DNA from 3 places in the Mesorhizobium vachelliae genome. Region 3 is predicted to be linked to each of the others. Evidence: predicted binding sites of a transcription regulator. Region 3 holds the regulator's gene; each other region holds the start of a gene.
The links. Region 3 encodes LexA, which represses DNA repair genes until DNA is damaged. Its sites were predicted from a motif close to TGTTCNNNNTGTGTTCNG; they were not measured.
Positions count from the first base shown of each region.

Region 1: a site for LexA is predicted at 1,488-1,505, ahead of RFM41_RS25380 (DNA recombination protein RmuC). Genes of this name have one in related genera too.
Region 2: a site for LexA is predicted at 1,987-2,004, ahead of RFM41_RS17615 (ATP-dependent helicase). Genes of this name have one in related genera too.

Region 1 covers NZ_JAVIIR010000014.1:1,217-5,266, forward strand. Annotated here, with positions in the region: gene RFM41_RS25375 (threonine/serine dehydratase family protein) at 1-35, opposite strand, end outside; gene RFM41_RS25380 (DNA recombination protein RmuC) at 201-1,454, opposite strand; gene def (peptide deformylase) at 1,559-2,089, shown strand; gene fmt (methionyl-tRNA formyltransferase) at 2,095-3,030, shown strand; gene RFM41_RS25395 (GNAT family N-acetyltransferase) at 3,027-3,533, shown strand; gene truA (tRNA pseudouridine(38-40) synthase TruA) at 3,650-4,050, shown strand, end outside.
Region 2 covers NZ_JAVIIR010000007.1:353,388-357,437, forward strand. Annotated here, with positions in the region: gene RFM41_RS17610 (glucose/quinate/shikimate family membrane-bound PQQ-dependent dehydrogenase) at 1-1,778, opposite strand, end outside; gene RFM41_RS17615 (ATP-dependent helicase) at 2,045-4,050, shown strand, end outside.
Region 3 covers NZ_JAVIIR010000008.1:318,828-322,877, forward strand. Annotated here, with positions in the region: gene RFM41_RS19265 (ComEC/Rec2 family competence protein) at 1-1,979, shown strand, start outside; gene lexA (transcriptional repressor LexA) at 1,973-2,707, opposite strand; gene RFM41_RS19275 (molybdopterin molybdotransferase MoeA) at 2,824-4,029, opposite strand; gene moaC (cyclic pyranopterin monophosphate synthase MoaC) at 4,029-4,050, opposite strand, start outside.

The sequences.
Region 1 (4,050 bases), on a different contig from region 3:
GCGCGGATGTCTAAGATGCCGGGCAGGGTGGTCATGGGGCGAGGGCCTTGCGAGAACGGGATCGCCCATGGTGCACGCAAAAGGCCGCTGCGCGCCAACGAAAAAATGTCATGGAGACAAGGTTGGCGGCGGTGGCGCCGTCGGCTTTAGCCCTGAGACGCCGAAGGCGAAGACTGTGGCCCTTTCGGGTGCTTAATCGGCTACTCGTCGCCGTCGACGACCCGCAGCCTGAGCTGACCCGTCTTTGAATCGGCCACGCGCGAACCGCCGTCGGCCTTCGGCGCTGCGCTTCGCGCGGCCTCGGTTTCGACCTCGGCGAATTCCAGCGCCTCGATCTTCTGGCCGCGTTTGGTCACCTTCGACGTCGACACGAGAATGTCGTCTATGTCCCGAGCCGCCTGACCGAAATGCGTCTGCAGCCGGCGCACGCGCTCGTCGACGCGCGCCACATCCTCCATCAGCCGGATGACCTCGCCCTGGATAAGATGCGCCTGTTCGCGCATGCGGGCGTCCTTGAGGATCGCCTGGATCACCTGGATCGACAGCATCAGGAGCGAGGGCGATACGATGACAACGCGGGCGCGATGCGCCTTCTGCACCACTGCCTCGAAATTCTCGTGGATCTCAGCGAACACCGATTCCGACGGCACGAACATGAAGGCGGTGTCCTGCGTCTCGCCCTGGATCAGGTATTTTTCGGCGATATCGCGGATATGCACCTCGATGTCGCGCCGGAAAGCCTGCGCCGCAACCTTCTGCATGTCGGCGCCTCCGGCGGCGCGGATCGCGTTCCAGGCTTCCAGCGGGAATTTTGCGTCGATGGCCAGCATCGGCGCGCCATTCGGCATCCGCACCAGGCAATCGGGCCGGCTGCCATTGGAGAGGCTGGCCTGGAATTCATAGGCGCCGTGCGGCAGGCCGTCGGCGACGATCGCCTCCATGCGCGACTGGCCGAAGGCGCCGCGCGTCTGCTTGTTGGAGAGGATCGCCTGCAACTGCACGACCTGGCCGGCCAAGGACTGGATGTTGCCTTGCGCGGTGTCGATCACGGCCAGCCGCTCCTGCAGCTTGGCCAGGCTTTCATGCGTCGACTTAGTCTGCTCGGCCATTGTCTGGCCGAGACGGCCGGTCATGGCGTCGAGCCGTTGTCCGAGCGACTGGGTAAGCTCGGCCTGCCGCGCCCCGAACACTTCGGCGATGGCGCCCATGCGCCCCTGCATCTCGGCCTGCGCCTGCAGGACGTCGGCAATGCGTGCCTCGGTGTCGCGGGCGTGATCAGCGGCTTCCGCGGCTGCAACCGCACGCGCCTTGGCCGCGCGCCACAGAGCAATGACCAGCACCGCGAAAAGAACGACAAACAGAACAATGGCGAAAGCAAGCGCGTGGCCGAGCGTGATCGTAGAGGCCCCGAGCCGCGCGATCGGTTGCGAAAGAATGGAGGTCATGTCGTTCATGAGAGGCAGCATAACCGATTCGGCCGCGTGGCACAGATCAAAACGTGAACAGGTCAACTCCACACCGGTTGACGCTTTTCCAACGACGTCTTAGGTGAGACGCCATGTCGATCAAGCCGCTCATCATTCTCCCCGATCCCGTCCTGCGCCAGGTTTCCAAGCCGGTCGAGCGCGTCGATGCCGATTTGCGCAAGCTCGCCGACGACATGCTGGAGACGATGTACGACGCGCCCGGCATCGGCCTTGCGGCGATCCAGGTCGGCGAGCCGCGGCGGCTCCTGGTCATAGACCTCGCCAAGGAAGGCGAGGAGCCTCAGCCGCATGTCTTCATCAACCCGGAAGTACTCGAGAGTTCCGACCAGCGCTCGGTCTATGAGGAAGGCTGCCTGTCGATCCCCGATTATTACGCCGAAGTCGAGCGCCCGGCCTCGGTGCGGGTGAAATATCTCGACCGCGACGGCAAATTGCAGGAGATGCAGGCGGAAGGCCTGATGGCCACCTGCCTGCAGCACGAGATCGACCATCTCAACGGCGTGCTGTTCATTGACCACATCTCGAAGCTCAAGCGCGACATGGTGGTGCGGAAGTTCAAGAAGCTCGCCAAGGACAAGGCGCCGGGCAAGATGGTGGGCTAGGGGGCATGCCCCTTCGCGTCATCTTCATGGGTACGCCGGATTTTTCCGTGCCGACCTTGCGCGCCATCGCCGATGCCGGTCACGAGATCGCGGCCGTCTACACGCAGCCGCCGCGCGCCGCTGGGCGGCGCGGACTGGAGCTGACGCCCTCGCCGGTGCAGCGCGAGGCCGAGCGGTTGGGGCTCGAGGTGCGCACGCCGACATCGCTGAAGGGCGAGGCCGAGCAGCAGGCCTTCGTCGCCTTGCAGGCCGATGTCGCGGTCGTCGTCGCTTATGGATTGCTCCTGCCGAAAGCCGTTTTGGACGCGCCCAGCCTGGGCTGTCTCAACGGCCACGCCTCGCTTTTGCCACGCTGGCGTGGTGCTGCTCCCATCCAGCGCGCGATCATGGCCGGCGACGCCGAGACCGGCATGATGGTCATGAAGATGGAAGAAGGGCTGGACACCGGGCCGGTGGCAATGGTTGAAAAAATCGCCATCGCACCCGATATGACGGCCGGTGAATTGCATGACCGCCTGATGGCTCAGGGCGCTTCGCTGATGGTTGAGGCGCTTGCGCAGTTGGGGATAAATTGTCTGACATTTACCCCGCAGGCGGCGGAAGGGGTGACCTACGCCCGAAAGATCGATAAATCGGAGACACGCGTAGACTGGACGCGGCCTTCTGGCGAAGTCCACAATCACATTCGCGGCCTCTCGCCCTTCCCGGGCGCGTGGTGCGAGGTCGAAATTGGCGGCCGCATGGAGCGGCTGAAACTGCTTCGCTCGACGCTCTCTGATGGCGTCGGCGAGTCGGGAGGAATTCTCGATGACCGGCTGACGGTCGCCTGCGGGTCGGGTGCGGTCAGGCTGGTCGAAGTTCAACGGGCGGGCGGAAGGCCCGCCGCCGCGCAGGAGTTTTTGCGCGGAGCCAAGATCGCAAAAGGAATGAAACTCACATGAGCATGATGTCGATACGTGCGGCGACGCCGCGGGATCGCGAGGCGATCCGTCTCGTCGAAGAGCATGCCTTTGGCCAGCAGGCGGAAGCCGGCTTGGTCGACGCCCTGGTCACCGGCGGCGACGCCGTCGTCGAACTGGTTGCCGAGGAAGACGGCCAGGTCGTCGGCCACATCCTGTTTTCCAGGCTTTACGTGCAGAATGGCGGCAAGCGTTTCGCGGCCGTCGCGCTGGCGCCGCTGGCGGTCGAGCCCTCCTTCCACGGCACCGGCATCGGCGGCGCGCTGATCCGCGAGGCGCATATCCGCCTCAAGGACGCCGGCGAGACGCTTGCCGTGGTTCTGGGCGATCCGGTCTATTACGGCCGCTTCGGTTACACCCATGCGCGCGCTGCAGGATTCGAAAGCGAGTATCAGGGCGAAGCGCTGCAGGCCCTGGCCTGGGGAGACGTGCCCGAGACCGGCAGGCTGGTCTACGCTTCGGCCTTCACCGCGCTCGCTGCTTAGAGCATGATCCCGAACCGAAGGTCCGCGTTCGCGAAAAGTGGGAACCGGTTTTCGGGTAAGATCATGCTCTACGGAGAAGACAAGGTCTCGTTTCAGACATCGGCATTTGTCTGAACATGCCGCGTTTTCGGCTCGATATCGAATACGACGGCAGCCAGTTCGCCGGCTGGCAGCATCAGGCCGACCAGCCCTCTGTGCAGCAGGCGATCGAGCAGGCGATCGAGAAGTTCTGCGGTGAAGACCTAAGAATACGTGCCGCCGGCCGCACCGATGCCGGCGTGCACGCCACCGCCCAGGTGGCGCATGTCGATCTCGCCAAAGCGTGGTCGGGCGACAAGGTGCGCGACGCGGTCAACGCCCATCTGCAGGCGGTCGGCGCGCGCGTCGCCGTCTTGAAAGCTGCCGTCGTCGCCGACGATTTCGATGCGCGCTTTTCCGCCACCGGCCGCCACTATCTCTATCGCATCCTCAACCGCCGGGCGCCGGCGGCGCTGGAAAAGGGCAAGGTCTGGTGGGT
Region 2 (4,050 bases), on a different contig from region 3:
GGCATGCCGAACATTACCTGCCGCACCGGATCGACCGCGACGCCGCCCCAGTTGAAGACGCCGAAATTGCCGGGATAGATCAGCGAGCCCTGCAGCGAGGGCGGCGTGTAGCGGCCCTCATAGCGCAATCGCTTCAGTTCGATCCGGCACGCCAGCTGGTCGAACATGGTGATGCCCCACATGTCGGCGCCGGTCAGCGGCTTCGGATTGAAGGACAGGTCCGAGGCCGGCTGCGTCGGCGAGGCCTGATCGCCCTCGATCGCGCCGCCAGGTGCCGGCACTTCCTTCACCGGAATGATCGGCTCCCCCGTGCGCCGGTCGAGCACGTAGAGATCGCCTTGCTTGGTCGGCCCGACCAGCGCCGGCACGACGCCGTTCGCCGTGGTGATGTCGACCAGCGACGGCTGCGCCGGCACGTCCATGTCCCATAGATCGTGATGCACGGTCTGCCGCACCCAGCGCAATTGCCCCGTGTTGAGGTCGAGTGCGGTGATCGAGGAGGAAAACTTCTCGACATTGGCGCTGCGGCCCATGCCGAGCTGGTCCGGCGTCTGGTTGCCGAGCGGCAGATAAAGGAGACCGAGCTTCTCGTCGGCGCTTGCCGTCGACCACATGTTGGGCGAGTTATGGGTGTAGGTTTGCCCGGCCGGCAGCGGCGTCGTCACATCCGGATTTCCGGAATCCCAGTTCCACAGCAGGGCGCCGGTGCCGGCGTCGAAGGCGCGGATGACGCCGGACGGCTCCTCGGTCGAGTAATTGTCGTTGACCGCGCCGCCGACGATGATCTTACCGGCGACGATCAGCGGCGCCGAGGTCGAATAGTAATAGCCCGATTTCGGATAGGGCATGTTGACCATCAGGTTCAGCGTGCCGCCTTCGGCGAAGGACGGACACACCTGCCCGTTCGCCGCGTCGAGCGCGATCAGCCGGGCGTCCGACGTCGGCAGGTAAACGCGCTGCGCGCAGGGCTGGCCGGTGGCGATCTTGGCGTCGGCGTAATAGGACACGCCGCGGCAGGTCTGGTGCTGGCGGTTGGGGTCGAGCTTGATCTTCGGGTCATAGCGCCACTTTTCCTTGCCGCTCGCGGCATCGATGGCGATGGCGAAATCATGCGGCGTGCAGATGAAGAGCGTGTCGCCCACTTTGAGCGGCGTCACCTGATAGGTCGTCTCGCCAATATCGTCGGGGCCTTTGATATCGCCGGTGCGGTAGGTCCAGGCCGGCTGCAGCTTGGCGACGTTGTCAGGCGTGATCTGGTCGAGCGGCGAATAGCGCTGGCCGAAAGGCGTGCGGCCGTAGAAGTGCCACTCGCCGGCCGGCATGTCGCCGCCGAGATTGGCCGCCGCCGTCGCCTTCTCGGTGCCGAGCGTGCCGCCGACGTCGTGGGGGTCGGCGGTCATCGAATAGAAGGCGACCGCAAGCGAGGCGAGCACGGCCAGGATCAGCGGCGCGCGTCCATCCGGTCCCTGCAATCCTCGCCTCGCCCATGGCGTCAAAAGCCACAAGGCGATGAGCACGATGACGCCGCCGCGCGGGCCGAGTTGCCACCAGTCGAAGCCGATTTCCCAGACCGCCCAGCATAAAGTGGCGAGCACGAACAGCGCGTAGAGCCACAGCGAGGTCGACCTGCGCCTGAAAAGCAGCCAGGCGGTGATCAGGAAGACCAGACCGGCGATCAGGTAGTACCAACTCCCGCCCAGCGCGATGAGCCAGATGCCGCCGCCGCCGAGAATGAGACCGATGAGGAAAAGGACGAGGGAAGTGATGGTGACAGCCAAGACGGTGCTCCTTCGACTGTTGCGCGCATCAGGCAATTCCAGGAAAAGTGTGAAGCGGTTGAGTTCGGCGCCGTCGCCGTAACGTTCCGCCCGGAATTGCGTCAAACAAAGATAGAGCGGCTTCCAGGTAACGGCGAGCCGTCCCTGCCCTGCCGGCAGCTTTCCCTCACCCGCTCCGGCTGTCAAGTTGGTCCGGAACACGCGAAACTAGAACAAAACGTAGACAGTTCTGGTCTTTCGCTCCCGAATCACTACATTCGGGAGCGATGTCGGGCTTTTCCGAAGACATGCCTTTTTTCGATGAACCGAATGCGCGGCCCGCTGCGGCCCCATCCGGCATAGCCGCGCGCGCCATGGCGGCGCGCAGCGGCCAGAACAGCGCGCACGATTACCTGAAGGGCCTGAACCCGGAGCAGCGGCTCGCCGTCGAGACGACCGAAGGCCCGGTTCTGGTGCTGGCCGGCGCAGGCACCGGCAAGACGCGGGTGCTCACCACGCGCATCGCCCACATCCTCGCCACCGGCAGGGCCTTCCCTTCGCAGATTCTCGCCGTCACCTTCACCAACAAGGCCGCGCGCGAGATGAAGCAGCGCATCGGCCACCTGATCGGCGAAGGCAATGTCGAGGGCATGCCCTGGCTCGGCACCTTCCACTCGATCGGCGTGAAGCTGCTGCGCCGACACGCCGAGCTTGCCGGGCTGAAATCGGATTTCACCATCCTCGACACCGACGACGTGGTGCGGCTGATCAAGCAGCTGATCCAGGCCGAAGGGCTGGACGACAAGCGCTGGCCGGCCAAGACCTTCGCCCAGATGCTCGACAACTGGAAGAACAAGGGCCTCGGCCCCGACGAAATTCCGGAAGGCGATGCCCGCAGCTTCGGCAACGGCAAGGGACGCCAGCTTTACAAAGCCTATCAGGAACGGCTGCAGACGCTGAATTCCTGCGACTTCGGCGACCTGCTCTATCACCCGATCCGCATCTTCCGCGCCTATCCGGACGTGCTGAAGGAATATCACCGCAAGTTCAAATACATACTGGTCGACGAGTACCAGGATACCAACACCGCGCAGTACATGTGGCTCCGGCTCCTGGCACAGCGGCCTAACGTGCGCGCTGCATCGGCCGAAGGCCGCAAGCCCGACCGGGCGTCGGCCGGTCAGGCCGCCCCCGCGGAGGCCAGCGAGCGGAGCGAGCGCGCGGCCGTGAGCGAGAACAAAGTCAACATTTGCTGCGTCGGCGACGACGACCAGTCGATCTACGGCTGGCGCGGCGCCGAAGTCGACAACATCCTGCGCTTCGACAAGGATTTCCCGGGCGCCACCATCATCCGCCTGGAGCGCAACTACCGCTCCACCGCGCATATTTTGGGCGCCGCCTCCCATCTCATCGCCCACAATGAAGGCCGCTTCGGCAAGACGCTGTTCACCGACCGCGACGACCCCGAGGACGACAAGGTCCATGTCCATGCCTCCTGGGACTCCGAGGAAGAGGCCAGGGCCATCGGCGATGCCATCGAGGCCTATCAGCGGCAGAAGCACAACCTCAACGACATGGCGATCCTGGTGCGCGCCTCCTTCCAGATGCGCGCCTTCGAAGACCGGTTCATCACGCTCGGCTTGAGCTACCGCGTCATCGGCGGCCCGCGTTTCTACGAGCGCCTGGAAATCCGCGACGCGCTGGCCTTCTTCCGCGTCGTCGCCAACGGCGGCGACGACCTCGCCTTCGAGCGCATCGTCAACGTGCCGAAGCGCGGCCTTGGCGAAGCAACCATCCGTCAGATCCACGACACCGCGCGCGCCATGCGCGTCCCGATGCTGGAAGCGGCAGCCACACTCGCCGAAAGCGACGAGCTGAAGCCGAAGCCGCGCGCCGCATTGCGCGAGGTCGCGGCCAATTTCGAGCGCTGGCAGAAGGCGCTGGAAACCACGCCGCATACCGAGCTCGCCGAAACCATCCTGGAGGAGAGCGGCTACACCGACATGTGGAAGAACGACCGCTCGGCGGATTCGCCCGGGCGGTTGGAAAACCTCAAGGAGCTGATCCGCTCCATGGAGGAGTATGAATCGCTGCGCTCCTTCCTCGAGCACGTCGCGCTGGTCATGGAAGCCGAGCAGGGCGAGTCGCTCGATGCCGTCTCGATCATGACGCTGCATTCGGCCAAGGGCCTCGAATTCGAGACCGTCTTCCTGCCCGGCTGGGAGGAAGGCCTATTCCCGCACCAGCGCGCGCTGGACGAAGGCGGCCGCTCCGGCCTGGAGGAAGAGCGCCG
Region 3 (4,050 bases):
TGGAGACCTGGCGGATGGCCACCCCAATGCTGGGATCCGAAATCCAGACACGGCTGACGGGTCGCCTCGTCACCGCCGAGGCGATGGCCAATGGCCGTGTCCGGCTGACCATCGATCTGATTTCAACGGAGCATCCGAAGCTGCGCTACGCGCCGGACCGCGTCAGGCTGTCGGCACGCAGGATCCCGCCCGGCATGACCGCCGGCTCGATGCTGACCGGCTATGCCAAGCTGCTGCCGCCGACCGGCCCGGTTCGGCCGGACAGCTACGACTTTTCCTTCGACAGCTACTTTGCCGGCATCGGCGGCAGCGGCTTTTTCCTGGGCGATCCGAAACTGATTGCGCCAGCGGAGGCGCCCTTTGGCGCGCGCGTCGCATCGGCGGTCGAAAACGCGCGCGAAGGGATCGCCGATCACATCAGGAGCAGCATCGGCGGGTCCGAGGGTGAGATCGCGGCGGCGCTGATCGTCGGCGTGCGCGCCGGCATTCCGGAAGCGATCAACGAGTCGATGCGGCGCACCGGCATCTACCACATCATCTCGATCTCCGGCCTGCACATGGCGCTGGTCGCCGGCACGATCATGGTGCTTTTGCGCGGCGTCTTCGCGCTGTTTCCCGATTTCTCGTCGCGCCGGCCGGTGAAGAAATATGCCGCTGGAATAGCACTGATCTCGATCGCCGCTTACCTCGTCATCTCCGGCATCGTGGTGGCGGCCGAGCGAAGCTTCATCATGCTGGCCGTGATGCTCGCCGCCGTACTCTTCGACCGCGCGGCGCTCACCATGCGCAACCTGTCGATCTCGGCCATTGCCGTGATCCTTGTCTCGCCGCACGAAGTGGTCGGCCCGAGCTTCCAGATGTCCTTCGCCGCCACAGCAGCCCTGGTCGGCGCCTATGCGGGCTTTGCCGACTATCGCGCCGGCAAAACGACCGCGCCACCGGCAAAACGTTCGTTCCTCGGGTTCCTGTCGCGAAAACTGGCGGTCGGCGTGGGCGGCGCCGCCATGACGTCGCTCATCGCGGGAAGCGCGACGTTGCTGTTTGCGATCTGGCACTTTCAGCGCGTGTCGCCGCTTAGCCTGCTCGCCAATCTGGCGGTCATGCCGATCGTCTCGCTGATCGTCATGCCCTTTGCCGTGTTGAGCGCGCTAGCCATGCCCTTCGGCTTCGATGGACCCTTCCTCTTTGTCATGGGCAAGGGGCTGACGGCGATGATCGCCATTTCGGCATGGATATCCGAGCGCTCGCCGGTCGACGCCGTCGGGCTGATCTCGATCCAGTCGGTGCTGCTGGCCACGATCGCGCTGGTCATCGCGACGATGGCCACCACCTGGCTGAGGCTTGCCGCCGTTCCCTTCGCGCTCGCCGCGCTGCTGGCCATACCTCATGTCCGCACGCCGGATGTGCTCATTTCGGAGGACGCGCATCTGGTGGCGATGCCGATCGGCGGCGGCCAGCTTGCCGTCAATCGCGCACGCTCCAACGAGTTCACCACCGACAATTGGAAACGTGCGCTGAAAGCCGAGGAAATCGTGCCGCCGGAAATGTTCGCCAAAGATGCGCTGGACATCGCCGATCCCGTCGACCTGCCGCCCGGCTCGCCCTTCTATTGCACCGGCGACCTCTGCATCGGCCGGCATCCATCCGGCGCCATCGTTGCGCTCGCCGAAAACCGCGACAGCGCCCGGCCGGCCTGCGGCTTCGCCGACCTCATCATCATCAACGACGCCACCGCCTACAATCCCTGCCGCGATCCGCGCGTGCTTGTCGTCACCAAGCGGCAGCTGGCGCGCGACGGCAGCGCCGCCGTCTTCTTCGATCCGCAATCGGCAACCGCGCGGCCGGCGATCCAATATGCTGTCGAGCAGCCGTACCGGCCCTGGCACGAACAGCGGAAGTATACTCGAGAGGCGAGAGGACTGGCGCCTTATCAAAAGCCTGAGCGGGCGGATGCGAAACCTTCGCAACCGGATCAGTAGCGGCGGATCAGCCCGACGAGCTTGCCCTGCACCTTCACCCGATCCGGTCCGAAGATGCGGGTTTCGTAGGCCGGGTTGGCCGCCTCCAGCGCGATCGAGGCACCCTTGCGGCGGAAGCGCTTGAGCGTCGCTTCCTGGTCGTCGACCAGCGCCACCACGATCTCGCCCGGGCTTGCCGTGTTGGCATTGCGGATGATGACGGTATCGCCGTCGAAGATGCCGGCCTCGATCATCGAGTCGCCTTTGACCTCCAGCGCATAATGCTCGCCGCCGGCGATCATGTCCGGGGGCACCGTGATCGAATGCGTCTGGTGCTGGATGGCGTCGATCGGCACGCCTGCGGCGATGCGGCCCATCACCGGAATGGACACAGCCGAGCCGGCATCGTCGTCATTGCTCGGCGTCGGCGTGCGCGAGGGGGCTGCGGGCTTGACCTGACGGCTGAGATTGCCCTGGCCGCCCTGGATGACGCTCGGCGAGAACTTCCTCGCCGCATTGAGGCCTGGCGCGATCGAGTCGGGCAGGCGCAGCACTTCCAGCGCACGCGCCCGGTTCGGCAGCCGGCGAATGAAGCCGCGCTCCTCCAGCGCCGTGATCAGCCGGTGGATGCCGGACTTGGAGGCGAGGTCGAGCGCTTCCTTCATCTCGTCGAAAGACGGCGGAATCCCGCTCTCCTTCAGCCTTTCGTGGATGAACATCAGAAGTTCATGTTGTTTGCGCGTCAGCATGGCGGCCCCCATGGGTTCTGAAACCAGAATCAGAAAAACAAACCCAGAACAAACACTATCTGTTCCAGTTGTGTTCCGCAACCGTTTAAAGTTTAGTGAATTTGTTGACGTTTTGTTCAGCGTAACATCAGAACGCTGCACTCGGCGCCGGTCTCGGCAGCCGGCGCGAAGGGCTCGCGCACGATCAGGGCGTTGGCGTCGGCGAGCATCCTGAGCATCGAGGAGTCCTGGATGCCGAATGGAGTCGCGACGAGCGTGCCGTCATTGTCTCGCACCACGGCGCGCACATAGTCCTGCCTGAGGTCGTTGGCGTGCATCGCGGCCCCCAGCCGGGCGGTCCGCACGTCCTGCCTGTGGTCGCGGCCGCCGAGCCGGCCAAGCAGCGGCTTCAGGAAGAGTTGCGAGCAGACGATGCTTGCCACCGGATTCCCAGGCAGGCCGACGCAGCGGACATTGCCAAGCCGGCCGAACATCAGCGGTTTGCCGGGGCGCATGGCGATCTTCCAGAAGTCGAGCCTCATGCCTTCGCCGGTCAGCACGTCGTGGATCAGGTCGTGATCGCCGACCGAGGCGCCGCCGAGCGTGACGATGACATCGGCATTCGCCTCGACCGCTTTCCGGACCAGCGCGGCGATCGCCTCCTTGCGGTCGGCGGCGATGCCGAGATCGAGCGCGCGCGCGCCGACCGACTGGGCTGCGGCGACGACGCCATAGGCATTCGATGAAATGATCTGGTCGGGGCCGAGTGTGCTGCCCGGCGGCAGCAATTCATCGCCGGTGGCGATGATTGCGACCAGCGGCCGGCGCACGACGTTCAAGGCAGGGTGGTTGGCCGAGGCCGCCAGCGAAAGCGCTGCGGCATCGAGCACGCGACCCTTTTCGAGCAGAACGTCGCCCTGGACGAAGTCGAGTCCACGGCGGCGCACATTGCGTGCTTCCGCGGTTGGTTCCGTCACCTCGATCCTGCCATTGCCGAGATCGCGCACGTTCTCCTGGATGACGATGGTGTCGGCGCCTTCAGGCAGCGGCGCGCCGGTGAAGATGCGCACGGCCTGGCCTTCGCCGACGGTTCCAGAGAAACCGCGCCCGGCGGGCGCCATGCCTATGACCTGGAGCTCGGCCGGCGCCGAAGCGACGTCGCTGGAACGCGTGGCGTAGCCGTCCATGGCCGAGGCGTTGAAGGGCGGCTGCGTGCGCAGCGCCACGACCGGTTCCGCCAGGACCCGCCCGGCCGCTTCGGCCAGCGGAATGCTTTCGCTGGGCAATGGTGCCGCGCCGTCGAGAAGGCGTTCGAGCGCTTCGGCGACCGGAACCAGGGCCATCAGGCATCCACCTTGTAGTCG